2 regions of the Luteibacter sp. 9135 genome follow, and region 1 is predicted to be linked to the other one. Evidence: riboswitches for the same ligand, from Rfam matches in the RefSeq annotation. Region 1 holds a riboswitch; the other holds the start of a gene.
What was found. A riboswitch is a leader RNA that binds a small molecule or an ion and turns the genes downstream of it on or off. The one in region 1 is predicted to bind thiamine pyrophosphate.

Region 1 (7,593 bases):
CCCTGGCAATCGCGCCGCTGCTGCGTGTGGGTCCCGCCGTCGCGGACGACGATTTCCGTCCGTTGCGCACCGTGGCCGCGGAGCACGGGCTGTCGTTCGGCTTCGCGGTGGATCCTGCCCCGCTCGCGAACGACCCGGCCTACCAGGACATCGTGGCGAAACAAGCCGGCATCGTGGTCCCGGAAAACGCGTTGAAATGGGCCGAGGTACATCCCGCGCAGGACCGTTACGACTTCGCACCGGCCGACCGCATCGCCGCGTTCGCCGCCGCCCACCGTCAAGGCATGCGCGGCCACACGTTGTGCTGGCATCGCGCCTTGCCCGACTGGGTCGAGCGCAGCGTCACGCCCGCCAACGCGGAAAGCGTGTTGACGCAACACATCGCCGCCGTGGTCGGGCGCTACCGAGGCAGGATCGTGTCGTGGGATGTCGTCAACGAGGCGATCCAGGTGGATGACGGACAGCCCGGCGGTTTGCGCAACGCGTTCTGGTACCGGATGCTCGGTCCGGGCTACCTCGATGTGGCCTTCAGGGCCGCGCATCGCGCCGATCCCGACGCCGTGCTCTGCTACAACGATTACGGCCTGGAGAGCGACGCCCCGTCCGGCATGCGCAAGCGCGCCGCCGTGCTCACCCTGCTGCGGGAGATGAAGCGACGTGGCGTGCCTGTCCATGCATTGGGTATCCAGTCCCACCTGCGCGCCGTGGATGCGCAAAGCTTCGGCCCCGGCCTCGCCGCGTTCCTGCGACAGGTACGCGACCTGGGTCTTCGCGTCTACGTCACCGAACTGGACGTGGACGACAGCCACCTGACCGGCACCCTCACCGAACGCGATGCCATCGTGGCCGATACGTACAAGCGCTATCTCGACCTGGTGCTCGGCACCGGCACCGTGTCGGCCGTGCTGACCTGGGGCGTGTGGGACAGCGCGCACCGCACCGGCGCCACCCCGTCCACGGGCCCGGCGGCCCAAAGGCCGCTGGTGTTCGGGCCGCACGGACAGATCAAGCCGGCGAGCTGGGTCGTGGCGCATTGCCTTGCACGGCGAGCCACCTGACGGGAAGCAAAACCCTCATCCCCATTGCGCCATACCTATCACGGGCGTGGACGGTGCCGCCATGTCGCGCGTTTCCATGGGGCCGGCCCGCCAGGCGGCACGACCGGCCGTTATAGCGTGCGCGAAGGCGCCGGCCATGCCCACGGGATCGCCGGCTTTGGCCACGGCCGTGTTGAGCAGCACCGCGTCGTAACCCATCTCCATGGCGGCGGCCGCCTGCGACGGCAGCCCGATGCCGGCATCGACGATCAGGGGCACGCCGGGGTAGTAGCTGCGCAGGGTGCGCAGGGCGTAGGGATGGCTGAGCCCGCGCCCGCTGCCGATCGGCGCCGCCCACGGCATCAGCACGCGGCATCCGGCATCGAGAAGACGCTCGGCCACGCCCAGATCGTCGGTGGTATACGGGAAGACCTCGAAGCCTTCGGCGGCGAGGATGCGCGCGGCGTCCACGAGGCCGAAGACATCGGGGCGCAGCGTGTCGCTGTCGCCGATCACCTCCAGCTTGATCCACGGCGTGTCGAACAGTTCACGCGCCATGCGTGCCGTGGTAACCGCCTCCTTCACCGAATGGCAGCCTGCCGTGTTCGGCAGCACCCGGCAGCCGAGTTCGCGCACCAGTTGCCAGAACTGCTGCCCGCTCTGCGCGCTGGCCGATTCGCGGCGCAGCGACACCGTGACGATCTCGCTGCCGGCGGCACGCACGGCGTCGGCCAGGCACGCGGGCGACGGGTACTGGGCCGTGCCCAGCAGCAGCCGCGAATGGAAGTCCTGGCCGTAGAGGGTAAGGATATCCACGCTCAGCCTCCCTGCATCGGAGCGAGGATCTCGACGTGATCGCCTGCGCGCAAGGTCGTCGCGGCACGGCGCGCCAAAGGTATGAACGTGCCGTTCAACGCCGTGGCGACCACCGCTTCGTGCAGACCCATCCGCGCGAGCAACGCGGCAAGGTCGCATGCGTCTGCCTGTGGTTCGCCGTTGACCATGATGCTCATGCCGCCTCCGCAAAATGATCGGCCAGCCCATCCGCCAGGCGCTCCGCATACCACGGAGCCAGCAGGAAGCCGTGCCGGTAAAGACCGTTGAAACGCAGCACGTGGCCATCGCGCACCACGGCCGGCAGGTTGTCGGGAAAGGCCGGGCGAAGGCCGACGCCGAGCTCGAGGATCTCGGCATCGGCCAGGGCCGGATGCAACAGGTAAGCGGCGTTGAGCAGTTCCACCGCGGAACGCACGCTCACCGGTCCCGCGTGCTCGCTCTCGATCGAGGTGGCACCGAGCATCAGCAGGCCATCCGCACGGGGAATCACATACACCGGCGTGCGTGGATGCAGCAGACGCACCGGACGCTGCAAGCGGACGTCTCTGCTGCGCAGCAGGATCATCTCGCCGCGCACGGCACGCAGGCTGGGCAGCGCGTCGCGCGCACCCAGCCCACGGCAGTCGATCACCGGCCGGTCGGCAAAGTCGTCGCAACGCACGTCGGCGTCCAGTTCGAGGCGACCACCGAGGTGGCGCAAGGCAAGGGCCAGTGCCTCCAGGGCGTGTCGCGGATCGAGATGGGCTTCATCGGCAAACCACAAGGCCTGTCCGAAGCGGCCGGCCAGATCGGGTTCCAGCGCGGCAAGACCGTCGGCATCCAGCGCCTCGTGATGTTCGGTGCGCGCGGCGAAATGCACGAGGTCCGGACGATCCCGCGCAGCTGCCACCACCAGCGAACCGCCGCGCGTCACCCCCGGCACATGCCGTGGCCACCAGTCCAGCGACGCCATGCCGCGCTCGCTCACGCGCGGCTCGCTGCCGTCTCGCTCGCAATACGGCGCCAGCATGCCACCCGCCATCCACGAACAGGCTTGCGCGCCCAACGTCGCCGAGCGCTCGTACAGCACCACCCTCGCACCACGCTCGGCCAGCGCCAGGGAGGCCGTCAGTCCGGCCACGCCCGCGCCGATCACCGCGACCTCCGTGCCCTCAAGCGGCCGGGACATACAAGGCGCCCCCGCCGGCCAGGAATTCCTCGGACTTCTGCGCCATGCCCTCCATGGCTTCCGCTTCGCGACGCAGGTCCTGCGAGATCTTCATCGAACAGAACTTCGGGCCGCACATCGAGCAGAAATGCGCCACCTTGTGCGCGTCCTTGGGCAGCGTGGCATCGTGGTAGGCACGCGCGGTGTCCGGGTCCAGCGCCAGGTTGAACTGGTCTTCCCAGCGGAAATCGAAGCGCGCGCGCGACAGCGCATCGTCGCGTAGCTTCGCGGCCGGATGGCCCTTGGCCAGGTCCGCGGCGTGCGCCGCGATGCGATAGGTGATGACGCCCACCTTGACATCATCGCGATCGGGCAGCCCGAGGTGTTCCTTCGGCGTAACGTAGCAAAGCATGGCCGTGCCGAACCAGCCGATCATCGCCGCGCCGATACCCGAGGTGATGTGGTCGTAACCGGGCGCCACATCCGTGGTCAACGGCCCCAGCGTGTAGAACGGCGCTTCCCCGCACAGCGCCAGCTGCTTGTCCATGTTCACCTTGATCTTGTGCATCGGCACATGACCCGGCCCTTCGATCATCACCTGGCAGCCGTGGTCCCACGCGATGCGGGTCAGCTCGCCCAGCGTTTCCAGCTCGGCGAACTGCGCGGCGTCGTTCGCATCGGCGATGGAACCCGGACGCAGGCCGTCGCCCAGCGACAACGACACGTCGTACTGCCGGCAAATGGCGCAGATCTCCTCGAATTTCTCGTAGAGGAAACTCTCGCGATGTCCCGCCAGGCACCAGCGCGCCATGATCGAGCCGCCGCGGCTGACGATACCCGTGACGCGTCGCGCCGCCAGCGGCACGTGCGCCAGGCGCACGCCCGCGTGGATGGTGAAGTAATCCACGCCCTGCTCCGCCTGCTCGATCAGCGTGTCGCGGAACACCTCCCAGGTGAGCTTCAGCGGATCGCCGCCGACCTTCTCCAGGGCCTGGTAGATCGGCACGGTGCCGATGGGCACCGGCGCGTTGCGCATGATCCACGAGCGGATGTTGTGGATGTTGCGGCCCGTGGAAAGATCCATGACGGTATCGGCGCCCCATCGGGTGGACCACACCAGCTTCTCGACCTCCTCGGCCACGCCGGAGCTGACTGCCGAATTGCCGATGTTGGCGTTGACCTTCACCAGGAAGTTGCGCCCGATGACCATGGGCTCGAGTTCCGGATGGTTGACGTTGGCGGGCAGGATCGCCCGCCCGCGCGCGATCTCGTCGCGAACGAACTCGGGGGTGACCACATCGGGAATCTCGGCACCGAAGCTCTCGCCGTCCGCCAGTCGCTCCGTGACATCGCTCAAGGCCTGTTCCCGGCCGAGGTTTTCGCGAAACGCCGCGTACACCATCTCTTCGGTGACGATGCCGGCCCTGGCGAATTCGTATTGCGTCACCAGGCGCCCGGGCAGGCCACGACGTAACGCAACCGGTGCGGGACAGGCCGGCACCACGGCATCGGCGCTGAGGTTGCCATTGTCTTCGGGCCGCACGTCGCGACCCTCGATACGGACCAGGTCGCGCCTGGCCAGCCAGGCCTCGCGCACGGGCGGTAAGCCGCGGGCGAGATCGATGCCCGCTTCAGTATCGGTGTAGGGGCCCGAGGCGTCGTACAGGTTGAGCGGCGGTTCGCGGGGGTCGCTCAGCGTGACCTGGCGAAAAGGAACGTGCAGGTGGGGATGACCGGGCGGGGAAAGGTAGACCTTGCGCGAGCCGCGTATCGGGCCGGTGGTCACGGTTGCGGGCGCATCCGCGTGGGCAGGCGTGTTCGAAAGCATGGATCTCTTCTCCTGGAGGATGGGAGACCCGGGGCGACGATAAACAGGGGTGCACGCCCCATGGCGTGCTTGGCATTCCCGTCCCTTCGCCGGCATGACCCGGATCAGGTTCGAAGGGTCCGGCCGCTGCCATCTCAGCCCTGCCATCGCAGGACACCCCTCGGAACGGGTCAAAGCCTACCCAGTTTCGGTGGAAGCGAACAAGTGCTTGCCGCGGCAGTCCATGTGCCGACGACCTGCAGGTAAATACGGCACATCGTCACACGAACCGGCCATCCGCGGCACGCGCGGCATGGTGCTTGCTCGTCGTTCCGGGCGGACTCACCGGCTGACCAAGGAACGCCCATGCTTGCCCGTCTACTGCTGTCCCTCGCCGCCACCGCGCTTTTCGCCACCTCTGCGCTGGCCCAGCAGGCCGTTCCCCAACAGGCGCGACCTTCCTCCTTTCACCGCGCCGCACCGGGTGCCGTTATGGTGGAGGGCGGCTATTACACGAACCGGGACGGCATTCAGGTGCACCGACCCGCCCACACGACGAACGACCAGCCGCCCGCTGGTGCATCCGCACAATGCGGCGACGGCTCCTTCAGCTTCAGTCTGAATCGCCGCGGCACCTGCTCCCATCATGGCGGCGTCACCCGCTGGCTCTGATCGCGGCCTTGCAATCGGTTGCACCTCACGGCACGATCAAGGGCTACGGCACGGGCCTCGCCTGAATCGACAGGCGCCCGGGGCCGACGGAGTAGCGATGAGCATGTTGTGCGACGCCGCGGAAGCCGGTGCGGATGCGTTCCACGAAGCGTTGGCCAGGACGCCCCGGCAAGGTCGGCAGGCGAGCGCGGAGGCAATTCGCCGTCTTCATCGGCTGCTGAACGCACTCTACGGCCGTAGCGAAGGGTTCGCGGACCACTTCGCCGATCTTTGCGATCGCCTGGGCCACCTCGCCAACGCACGCCCCGCCGCCCTGCGGGCTCGTGATGAACGATGCGCCGTTAGGCCCGGCTGGTTCCTGGAAGATCGCCCCGTCGCCTATATGGCTTACGTGGACCGCTTCGCCGGGGATCTGAAGGGGGTGCGCTCGCGCATACCGCACCTGCAAAAACTGGGCGTGAGCTACCTGCACCTGCTGCCGTTCCTGCGTGGTCGCCATGGCGAGAACGACGGTGGCTTTGCCGTGCGTGCGTTCGACGAGGTCGAGCCCCGGCTGGGCACGATGGCCGACCTGGAAGCGCTGTGCACCGACCTGCACGCCGCCGGCATCATGCTGTGCTCGGACCTGGTATTGAACCATGTCGCGGACGATCATGCATGGGCACGCGCCGCCGCTGCGGGCGATGCGCAGTACCGGTCCTATTTCCACATCCTGCCCGACCGGCAGGCATGCGACGCCTATGAGGTCGGCCTGGACCAGGTGTTCCCCGAAGTCGCGCCGGGCAACTTCACCCACATCCCGACCATGGGCGGGTGGGTCTGGACCACGTTCTATCCCTACCAGTGGGATCTCAACTACGCCCATTTCCCCGTGTTCGCCGCGATGGCGGAGACCATGCTGGGCCTGGCCAACCGCGGCATCGATGTGTTTCGCCTGGACTCCGCGCCGTTCCTGTGGAAACGCGCCGGGACCTCGTGCACCAACCAGCCGGAGGTGCACGTCATCCTGCAGGCGTTGCGTGCGGTGATCGAACTGGTCGCGCCGGGCGTGCTGCTGAAGGCCGAGGCGGTGATGCCGCCGGCGGACGTGTCGCGCTACCTGGGCGACGCGCAGCATCCCGAGTGTCACCTGGCGTACCACAGTGGCCTCATGGCCGCCGCGTGGACGGCGCTGGTGGAACAACGCGCTGACATGGTGGAAACGGTCATGAAGGCCACCCCCCCACCGCCGCCTGGCACCGGCTGGATGACCTATGTGCGCTGCCACGACGACATCGTGTGGAGCGTGCTGAAGCAGGACGTGGCGGCCGGTGGCCGGCGCTTTCGCGAGCGCATCGGCTTCGTCGCGGACTTCCTTGAAGGTTGCGTGCCGGGCAGCTATGCACGCGGCGTCGCGTTCCAGCGCGGACGCGAGCGCACCCTGCACGGCACCAACGGCATGACCGCCGCGCTCGTGGGCCTGCCCGGCAACGATCCCGCGGCGCAGCGCCTGGCCCTCGCCCGGTTCCAGCTGCTTTACGGCCTGGCCTGCTGGGCGGGCGCCGTGCCGATGATCTTCATGGGCGACGAACTGGTCCAGGGCAACAACGACGATGCACGTGACGTCGCCGCCATGGTGGCCGACAGCCGATGGACCGAACGTCCCCGCTTCGACGACACGCGTCTGCGTGACATGGAGATCGGTGAAGGTCTGCCGGCTGCGAGCTTCGCCGCCATGCGCGCCCTCCTCGATGCACGCGCCGATACACGCCTGGACCCCCAGGCACCGGTGACGGTGATCGAAAGCGGCCATCCCGCCGTACTCGCCTTGCAGCGTGGCCCGGATGCCTGGGCGGTGTTCAACTTCAGCGGATCGCGTATCCCGCTGGACGATCTGCCGGTTCGGCTGCAGGCGCGCGACGAGGTGCTTCACGGCCAGCGGGGGGCGGGATTGATGCCTTACGGCATGCTATGGGTCGTAAGGGGTAGCTAGCCAGCGTCAGGGCATCGCGCCGGCCAGCGCATCCGTGGTCTGCCAGATGCCCGAATCGTCCTCCACCCGCATGCGCACCGGCACGTTGCGGCTGCGGTGCAGGGTCAGGGCGAGCGCCAGT
Region 2 (7,593 bases), 3.0 Mb from region 1:
GATGTGGCGGTGGAAGGCGTTTCCCGTAGTGCTCGGGCTGGCAAGCGCATCCGCTGTGATGGCGCAGGATGCGCCCGTGGCGCCACCGATGGTGTTTCCCGACGCACAGAGCCATCGTGGCGTTGTCGACGACACATGGATCGTCGCGCTCAAACGCCTTCCTGGCGCCAGCCTCACGGCGGTGAAGAATTACGCGGACGAGGGCGATATCGCCGCCGGCGTATCGCTGCGTTATCACCTCGACGACGCCGACTGGATCATCGCCGATGTGTTCATCTATCCCGCAGGTGAAGGCGACCCGACGAAAATGCTCAGGCAGGCCGCCGACGATTTTCGCGAGTCGGTAGCCTATGCCGAGCGCCAGGAGATCTACCGGAACGTGTGGTGGGGCGACGAAGCTCCGTACACAGCCCTCCTGGGCGGCGGCAGGAAACTCCAGGGCCGCTTCCTGCCGATCGTGTTCGATGCGCAGCAGGACATGCTCACATCGCGCGCCTACCTGTTCTATCGCAAGCTTTACTACATCAAGATCCGGCTGAGCACGACGGTGGAGGCGGTCGACTCGCTGGCCGAGCGTGCGGACGGATTCATCGGCAGCCTGCTCAATGGCGTGGACATCGTCAGTGTCGGCGGCTGCGGGCGGAAGATGGATATCGTGGCGCTGCCCAGCGGCCAGCGCGCTCCGGCGGATTTCACCGACGGTGTGAGCCCGGATGGCTTCGGCATCGCCATCGCGATGTCCCGACCGGGTGGACCGACGTACGCCACGCAGATGAGCAAGGCTATGGTGACCGCGGCGCGGCGCCAACTGGCGACGGGCTGCACCTCGCTGGATTACAAGCCACCGGGTGACGACAGCACGCACGCGGTGCTTCACCTGAAGTTCGGCCCGAACGACTGGGGTGCGTCGCCCAGGCACTGAAGAAAGAAGCGGCCGGGACGCGTCCCACGCCCGGCCGCTGACGTTCGCCGGTGGCGGCCGGGCTCAAATCCTTGAGCCACACCGCGCCACCGGCGGCGACAGCAACATCTTGCCCGCCGATACCGCGCCGGACTATGGAAGGATTCTGAAAAATCGGGCGGCTTCGCGGCCGCCCGTGCACGCCGTACCGACCGCCGAGCCTTGTAGACTGGCGCCCCGTCCCACCCGAGCCTGCCGATGAACCCGAAACCGCGACCGTTTTCCATGATCCGCGACTTCGCGCTGGCCGACTGGTTCACGCTCGGCAACGCGGCCAGCGGCGTGGGTGCGTTGTTCTCGACGATGACCTACCTGCAGGAAGGCGGTGTGTGGCACCTCTACATGGCGTGCGGCCTTGTGCTGCTGGCGCTGGTGTTCGACGTGCTCGACGGACGTATCGCCCGCTGGCGCCAACGGGCCTCGCTGCTCGGCCGTGAACTGGACTCCCTGGCCGACGTGATCTCCTTCGGCGTCGCGCCCGCCGTCATCGGCTACGGCTGCGGCATGCAGGGCGGCCTGGATCGCGCCATCCTGCTGATGTTCGTCTGCTGCGGTGTCTCGCGCCTGGCCCGTTACAACGTCACCGCGGAAGGACTGGCCAACGAGGAAGGCAAGGTCACCCACTTCGAGGGCACGCCCATCCCCACCTCGATTCTGCTGGTGGCGGTGCTCTGCGCCGCGGCCGGTGCCGGCGCGCTGCACGACGCGATGTGGCTGGGCAGCGTGCGTCTGGCCACGCTGACGTTGCATCCGCTTTCGCTCATGTTCGCCGTATCCGGTGCGCTGATGGTCAGCCGCATCCGTATTCCCAAGCTCTGAGGCCGCTCAGGTCGCCGACGCCGGGCCGCCCGCGGGCTCGCGACGCCACGCGCGCAGGCCCAGCACGGCCAGCACCACGAACGCGGCATAGAGCACCGCCGTGACCGGGAGCGCCTTGTACATGTATTCGCCGACGTAGATCACGTCCACCCCGATCCACAGCCACCAGGCGGCCACGTGCCGACGCGCCTGCCACCACTGGGCGACGAGGCTGAAGGCGGTCAGCCCGGCGTCCAGCCAGGGCAGCGACGCATCCGTCCAGCGGTGCATGGCGTAGCCCAGCGCGAGCGCGGCCGCCGCGCCCACCGCCAGGTGCAGCGCGGCGCGGCGACTTTCCAGCGCGGCCACGCGCACATGGCCCTCGTCGTCCAGGTGGCGCCGCCAGCGATGCCAGCCGTAGAGGATCAACGCGGCGAAGATCACTTGCAGGAGCGTGTCCGAGTACAACTTCGCGTCGATGAAGATCCACGCATAGGCCATCACCGACACCAGGCCCACGGGCCAGCACCAGGGATGGCGTCGCGCGGTCAGCCACACGGCCACCGCGCTGACCACGGCGGCGGCCACTTCGAAACCGGACAGCTCAAAGCTCATAGGTCACCGACAGGCGCGCGAGGCGCGGCAGGCCGGGGAACAGGTAGGCATCGCCACCGGACGTGCCCGTGTCGCGCCAGTAGAACCGGTTGAAGACGTTGTCGACATTGAGCCGCCAGGTCATCGCATGGCCACCCACGGCGGTGACATACCGTAAACCGACGTCGACCACATGGTATGCCGGTACCCGGGTGGAACCGTCGGGCGTGGCCACGTTGCTGCTGGCATACCGCCAGCCGCCGAGAACGGCGAGCCCGGGCACGAAGGGCAGGCTGTAATCGGCGTACACGGCCGTGCGCCAACGTGGCACATTGACCACCTGGTGATCTTCGTACGTGGGCGCGCCGGTGTTTTCCGCGCGCGCGCGGATGATGTTCGCGCTGGCGGTGATCCGCAGGCGATCGGTGACACGGCCGGCAAGGTTCATCTCGATGCCCGTGTGGACTTCCTGCCCCTGCTGCACGAAGGTGAAGCCTTCCGCCGTGCCATCCGGGCGCGCGAACTGGTACGACTGACGGATGCGATAGAGCGCGGCCTGCAAGTCGAGCGCATCGTTCACCGCGTACTTGATGCCCGCTTCCGCCTGCCGGGAATGCAAAGGTGCCAGCGTCGTACCGCCATTGGACGTCCAGTACGGGGCCTCGCGGCCCAGCGAAAGGCCTTCACCATAGCTGACGTAGGTGGTAAGCGGTGCGGTCAGCTGCCACAGCACGGCGGCCTGCGGCAGCGTCTTCGTCTGGCGCGTAGCACGCTCCAGGGCGCCGGCACTGTCATACGCCCGCTCGTCCAGCCGGACCAGGCGCGCGCCGGCCAACACCTGCCATTGCTCACCCAGGTGGACCCTGTCGATCGCGAACAGCGTGCGCTGCCAGCTGGTCAGCCGGCGCACCGAGGCGCCGGGCTGGTTCGGCGAGGGATCGAACACGGGTACCACCGGATCGTCGATGTTGGCCGTGCCCACGTAATCGTAAACGTAGGGACGCTGGTCGACGGTACGCCGGAACGCCGTGGCACCCAGGTTCACCTCGTGGTCCAGCGCTCCCGTGGCAAAGCTGCCCGTGACCACGCCGCGCACTTCGTCGTTCTGCCGCGTGTCGTCGGGGCTGCGGAAATCGTAGACATCGTAATCGCCGTTGGGCGCGAAGAAATAACCCGGCGTGGCGCCCGAGGCGCACGAGGCGGCGTAGAAACATCCATAAGCGAAAGCGACGTTGTCGTCGATCACCGTATGGCTGTGTCCTGCCGATACCTGCGCGTTCCAGGTGTCACTGAACCGGTAGTTGAAGCGAAGCGACGTATTGCTTGAATGGATGCCGACCGGGCGCTGCCATGGCTGGTAACCCAGCAGGCGCGTGCGATGCGGGTGCGGCGGGATAGCGTTACCGCCCAGCAACTGATAGCCGGAAACCGAACGACCGCCGCTGGTCTGGTAGTCGGTATCCAGCAGCAACGTGGCCTGGTCGCTGATCTTCCAGTCCGCGCCGATCGAGACGAAACTGCGCCGGGCATCGGTGTGCTCGACCACGCCGTGGGTCTTTTCGTTGGCGGCGTTGACGCGCACGCCGAACGTGGGCGTGAACCATGTGCCCAGGTCGAGTGCCTGGTACACGGAACCATGCGAGTCGGTGCCCAGCGTCAGCGTGTGGACCTCGGCCGGACGCTTGCTGACATAGTTGATCAGCCCGCCCGGCTCGACGACGCCGGCCTCCAGGCCGCCGAGGCCCTTCAGCACTTCCACGCGCTCCTTGCCTTCCAGCGCCTGCAACTGCTCCGCCGACATGATCATGCCGTTGAAGCGGAAACCCGTGGCAAGGTCCAGCGGAAAACCGCGGATGGATATGTCCTGGTAGTAGCCGGCCGGCGCGTAGTTGTCGTTGATGGCGGCATCGCCGCGGACCAGTTCGCTCAGCGAACGCGGCTGGCGATCGTCGATCTGCGCGCGGGTGATGACGGTGATGGCCGCTGGCGTGTCGTGCAGCGTGGCACTGCCGAAGCTGCCGAAGGTATCCAGCTGGGAATCCGCTGCGCGATACCCGTCCGCCGTGTTGGCGTGCACATCGACTGTGGGCAAGGTGCGCGCCTGCGCGGGCGGCGCGGTGTCGTCGGCCGCCCATGCCGACGGGGCGAGCGCGATCAGGGCGAGGGCAAGGGGGGTGCGGGAAAGGGTCATCGTCGTCTTCGTGGGCAGGAACGAAGCGACGGCGCACCGCGCCGCCCGCAAGGGCGTCCGTGGTGCAGCAAGCTCCCTACGCCGGTATTAACCGGGTCAGGTTCCAAGGGACTCTCTCAGCCCGGCATTCGCCCGGCACCCCCGCTTCTAGAACGCCTATTGAACCACGAAAGCACGATCGGCGTGGCGCAGGGCCTCGAGCAGCGCCTGCCCTTCATCGCCGGCGAACCATCGCGCATGACCCAGGAGGAACGTGTAGTAAGCCACGTCGGCATGGTCGCGGCGGCGCGTGACGCCTTCGAAATACTCCACTTCCGAGAGGGCGAAATCGACGTGGACCACCGGCAGCACGTCGGCGAGCACGGCAAGGTCGTCCGCGCCGAGGGGCCGCACGGAGCGATAACCTTCCACGAGGGCCAGCGCCAGGTCGGTACGCGCGATAGTCTCCTGCCCCAGTTCGAGCCAGGCGATAGCATTGCGCTCGATGGCGGTGGCCAGGTCGAACAGGGCGAAGGTGCGTGCGCAGAGGCCGAAATCCAGCACGTCGGTGATCCGTGCCTCGTCGCCGGCGGCACTCCAGCACAGGTTGGACACGTGCCAGTCGCCGTGTGTCCACAGGGGCGGCTGGCGGGCGATCCCGGCGGCAGAGCGTGCCTGCCAGGGCTGGAGGGCCGCCGCAATCTCGCTGCGCCAGTCGCGTTCGTGCAGGTAGGCCGCCAGCGCCGGCCGCATCGGCAGCTGGTCCGCCAGCGCGCCCAGCGCATCCCGTGCGCCGAGGATGTCCGCGCGGGCCACCAGCAGGTGCGTGCCCCGCTGGGGCGCGTCGAAGCCCTCGGCGGCGAGGTGCAGGCGGGCCAACATGGCGCCGGCGACCCTTGCGTGTGCGATGCCGCCGATGGGCGACCACGAGAACGCATCGCGGTAGACGTCCGTGCCGGTAGCGCATCGGTGCACCTCGTAGACCCAGTCGCCCTGGGCGACGGCGGAGCGACCCGCGGCGTCGGCCAGCACCGCCGGCACGGGTATGCCCCGTGAGCGCACATGCCCGGCAAAGCGATGTTCCTCGTCCAGCGTAAGGACGTCACGTACCCGCCGGTGATGCCGTTTGACGAAGACCTCGCCATCCGCCGTGGCGACCCTGGCCGCCGCGGACAGCGGACGCGGGCTGTGCCACAGGATGTTGCCCGTGGCGCCCAGTGCGGAATAGCCCGCCAGCACCGACGAGACCTCGTCCGCAGCCAGGGGCGGCCAGTCGGGAACCTGCTGGTCGCCGGCCAATCCATGGGTGAAATGCGCATCGTCGATCATGGGCTGAGTGTAGCGATGGGTGCCTTCCGCGTGCCGAATCGGCAAATTTGTCAAATTTTGCTCCATTCGATGGCGACGGCGCCGATAACCCTTCAGACTAGAACCGTGGATCGTGGAAAGTGCCGCTTCCGGCGACTTCGATCGATCCAATCGAGAGGCTGGTGGGGGGCGGATGTGAGAGCAAACAACACGGATCCGTTGGACTGGGGGCGTAGCATCGCCGTGGCGGGCGCGTACGCCGCCTGCTATGAGCTCACCCGCAATGTCTCTTTTTCGCACTGGATGCTGCCGGCCGGCCTGCGCCTGGCGTGCCTTCTGCTGGTGCCCCGTCGTTTCTGGCCGGCCCTGGCGGTCGGCGAGTTCCTGCCGATCGCCGAGATGTCGGCACTGCACGCCTCCATGCTGGGCGTGATGTGGGCCGTGCTCAACTCGTTTCCTCCAATCGTCATGTGCATGCCCGCCGTGACCTGGGTGCAGCGGCGGGCGTCCCTGCTTCGCGCCGACGGCAGGATCAACATGGGCATGATCCTGGCCGCCACGCTGCTCTGTTCGCTTTCGGTAACCGCCGGCAACATCGTGGCCTACCTGACCGTGAAACCGGGCGACGGTTCGCCCCCTCCCGATCTCACCGCCCAGATCGTGCTGGCCTGGCTGCTGGGATGCTACCTGGGTGCGCTGGCGCTGACCCCTACGATCCTCGCTCTGCGCGAGCGGCTGATCGATGCCGGACACAAGATGAACTGGCGCGACGCGATGACCAGCCCGCTCATGCGCGACATGGTGTTGATCACCGTGCCATGCCTGGTCGGCGCCATGGTGGCCGCCTCGCTGACGGAAGGCGCTTGGCTGCAGGTGGCACGTATCGCCATGGCCGTTCCCGTCCTTGTGCTCACCCTGCGCCATGGCTGGCACGGCACGGCCATTACCGGGTTGCTTGCCAGCGCCGCCATGGCCAGTACCTCGTTCGAACTGCAGGACCCGTCGATGATCCGCGCGCAGGTGGTGATTGCCTTCGTGCTGTCGACCGCCCTGCTGTTCGGCGTGCGAGTGGCTCGCCGACTGGCGGCGAGCCACGTTCCGGCTATTCAGGGGGCGGGTTCGCGTACCGGCTGAAACCGCCCCTGATCGTTACGGGCCCTTGGACGTGCACTCCGATGCGTTCTTGCAGTCCGCCTGGGCCGCCATCAACCGCACGGTTCCATCCGCCTGCGGTGCGATGAATACCTGCACTGTCTCATCCTTGTAGACCGTCTCGCCGGATGTGCTCGCGGCGACCGGAAGCGGCTCGTCCGGCGTCGCCACGTTCGTGGCATCCGAACCCACCGGCGTACCGACCAGTGCATAGGGAGTGCGGGCCACGGCACCCCGTACCTTGCCCGTGGTGTCGTTGACCTGGATGTAGCGCGTGGTCCCGCGCTGGAACACGTAGACGTGGTAGTTCGGACTCAGGCTGACGTCGGTGGCGCCGGGCCAGGACTGGCCCAGACCCGACGATGCGGCCGCGGCCTGGCTTTGGGCATGGGCGAGGCCAAGACCGAGCGTGGCGACCACGAGAACGGCAAGGGTGGAACGGACATGGCTGTGCATGGATGACTCCTCTGGGGGATTGGATGAAACGCGCCGGTCGCGGGACATCCACGACCGACGCGTCCACTGTCCCTCAACGCTTCCGGAGGCCATGAGCCGGCTGCCGAATACGCTCACAGCTGGAGTCTCTTAACACTCAGGGCACGGTTTCGAT

Region 2: it holds a riboswitch for thiamine pyrophosphate, as region 1 does, so the genes downstream of both, FA89_RS02765 (TonB-dependent siderophore receptor) here and thiC (phosphomethylpyrimidine synthase ThiC) in region 1, are expected to answer to the same signal.

The regions. Positions count from the first base shown of each region.
Region 1 covers NZ_JQNB01000001.1:3,589,048-3,596,640, forward strand. Annotated here, with positions in the region: gene FA89_RS15115 (endo-1,4-beta-xylanase) at 1-1,058, shown strand, start outside; gene FA89_RS15120 (thiazole synthase) at 1,074-1,853, opposite strand; gene thiS (sulfur carrier protein ThiS) at 1,856-2,050, opposite strand; gene FA89_RS15130 (FAD-dependent oxidoreductase) at 2,047-3,042, opposite strand; gene thiC (phosphomethylpyrimidine synthase ThiC) at 3,026-4,849, opposite strand; TPP riboswitch at 4,914-5,020, opposite strand; gene FA89_RS15140 (DUF3761 domain-containing protein) at 5,195-5,500, shown strand; gene FA89_RS15145 (alpha-amylase family glycosyl hydrolase) at 5,598-7,472, shown strand; gene FA89_RS15150 (hypothetical protein) at 7,479-7,593, opposite strand, start outside.
Region 2 covers NZ_JQNB01000001.1:613,682-621,274, forward strand. Annotated here, with positions in the region: gene FA89_RS02750 (hypothetical protein) at 77-922, shown strand; gene pssA (CDP-diacylglycerol--serine O-phosphatidyltransferase) at 1,160-1,780, shown strand; gene pnuC (nicotinamide riboside transporter PnuC) at 1,787-2,374, opposite strand; gene FA89_RS02765 (TonB-dependent siderophore receptor) at 2,364-4,544, opposite strand; TPP riboswitch at 4,601-4,697, opposite strand; gene FA89_RS02770 (phosphotransferase enzyme family protein) at 4,701-5,852, opposite strand; gene FA89_RS02775 (MASE1 domain-containing protein) at 6,051-6,965, shown strand; gene FA89_RS02780 (hypothetical protein) at 6,981-7,439, opposite strand; gene FA89_RS02785 (hypothetical protein) at 7,576-7,593, opposite strand, start outside.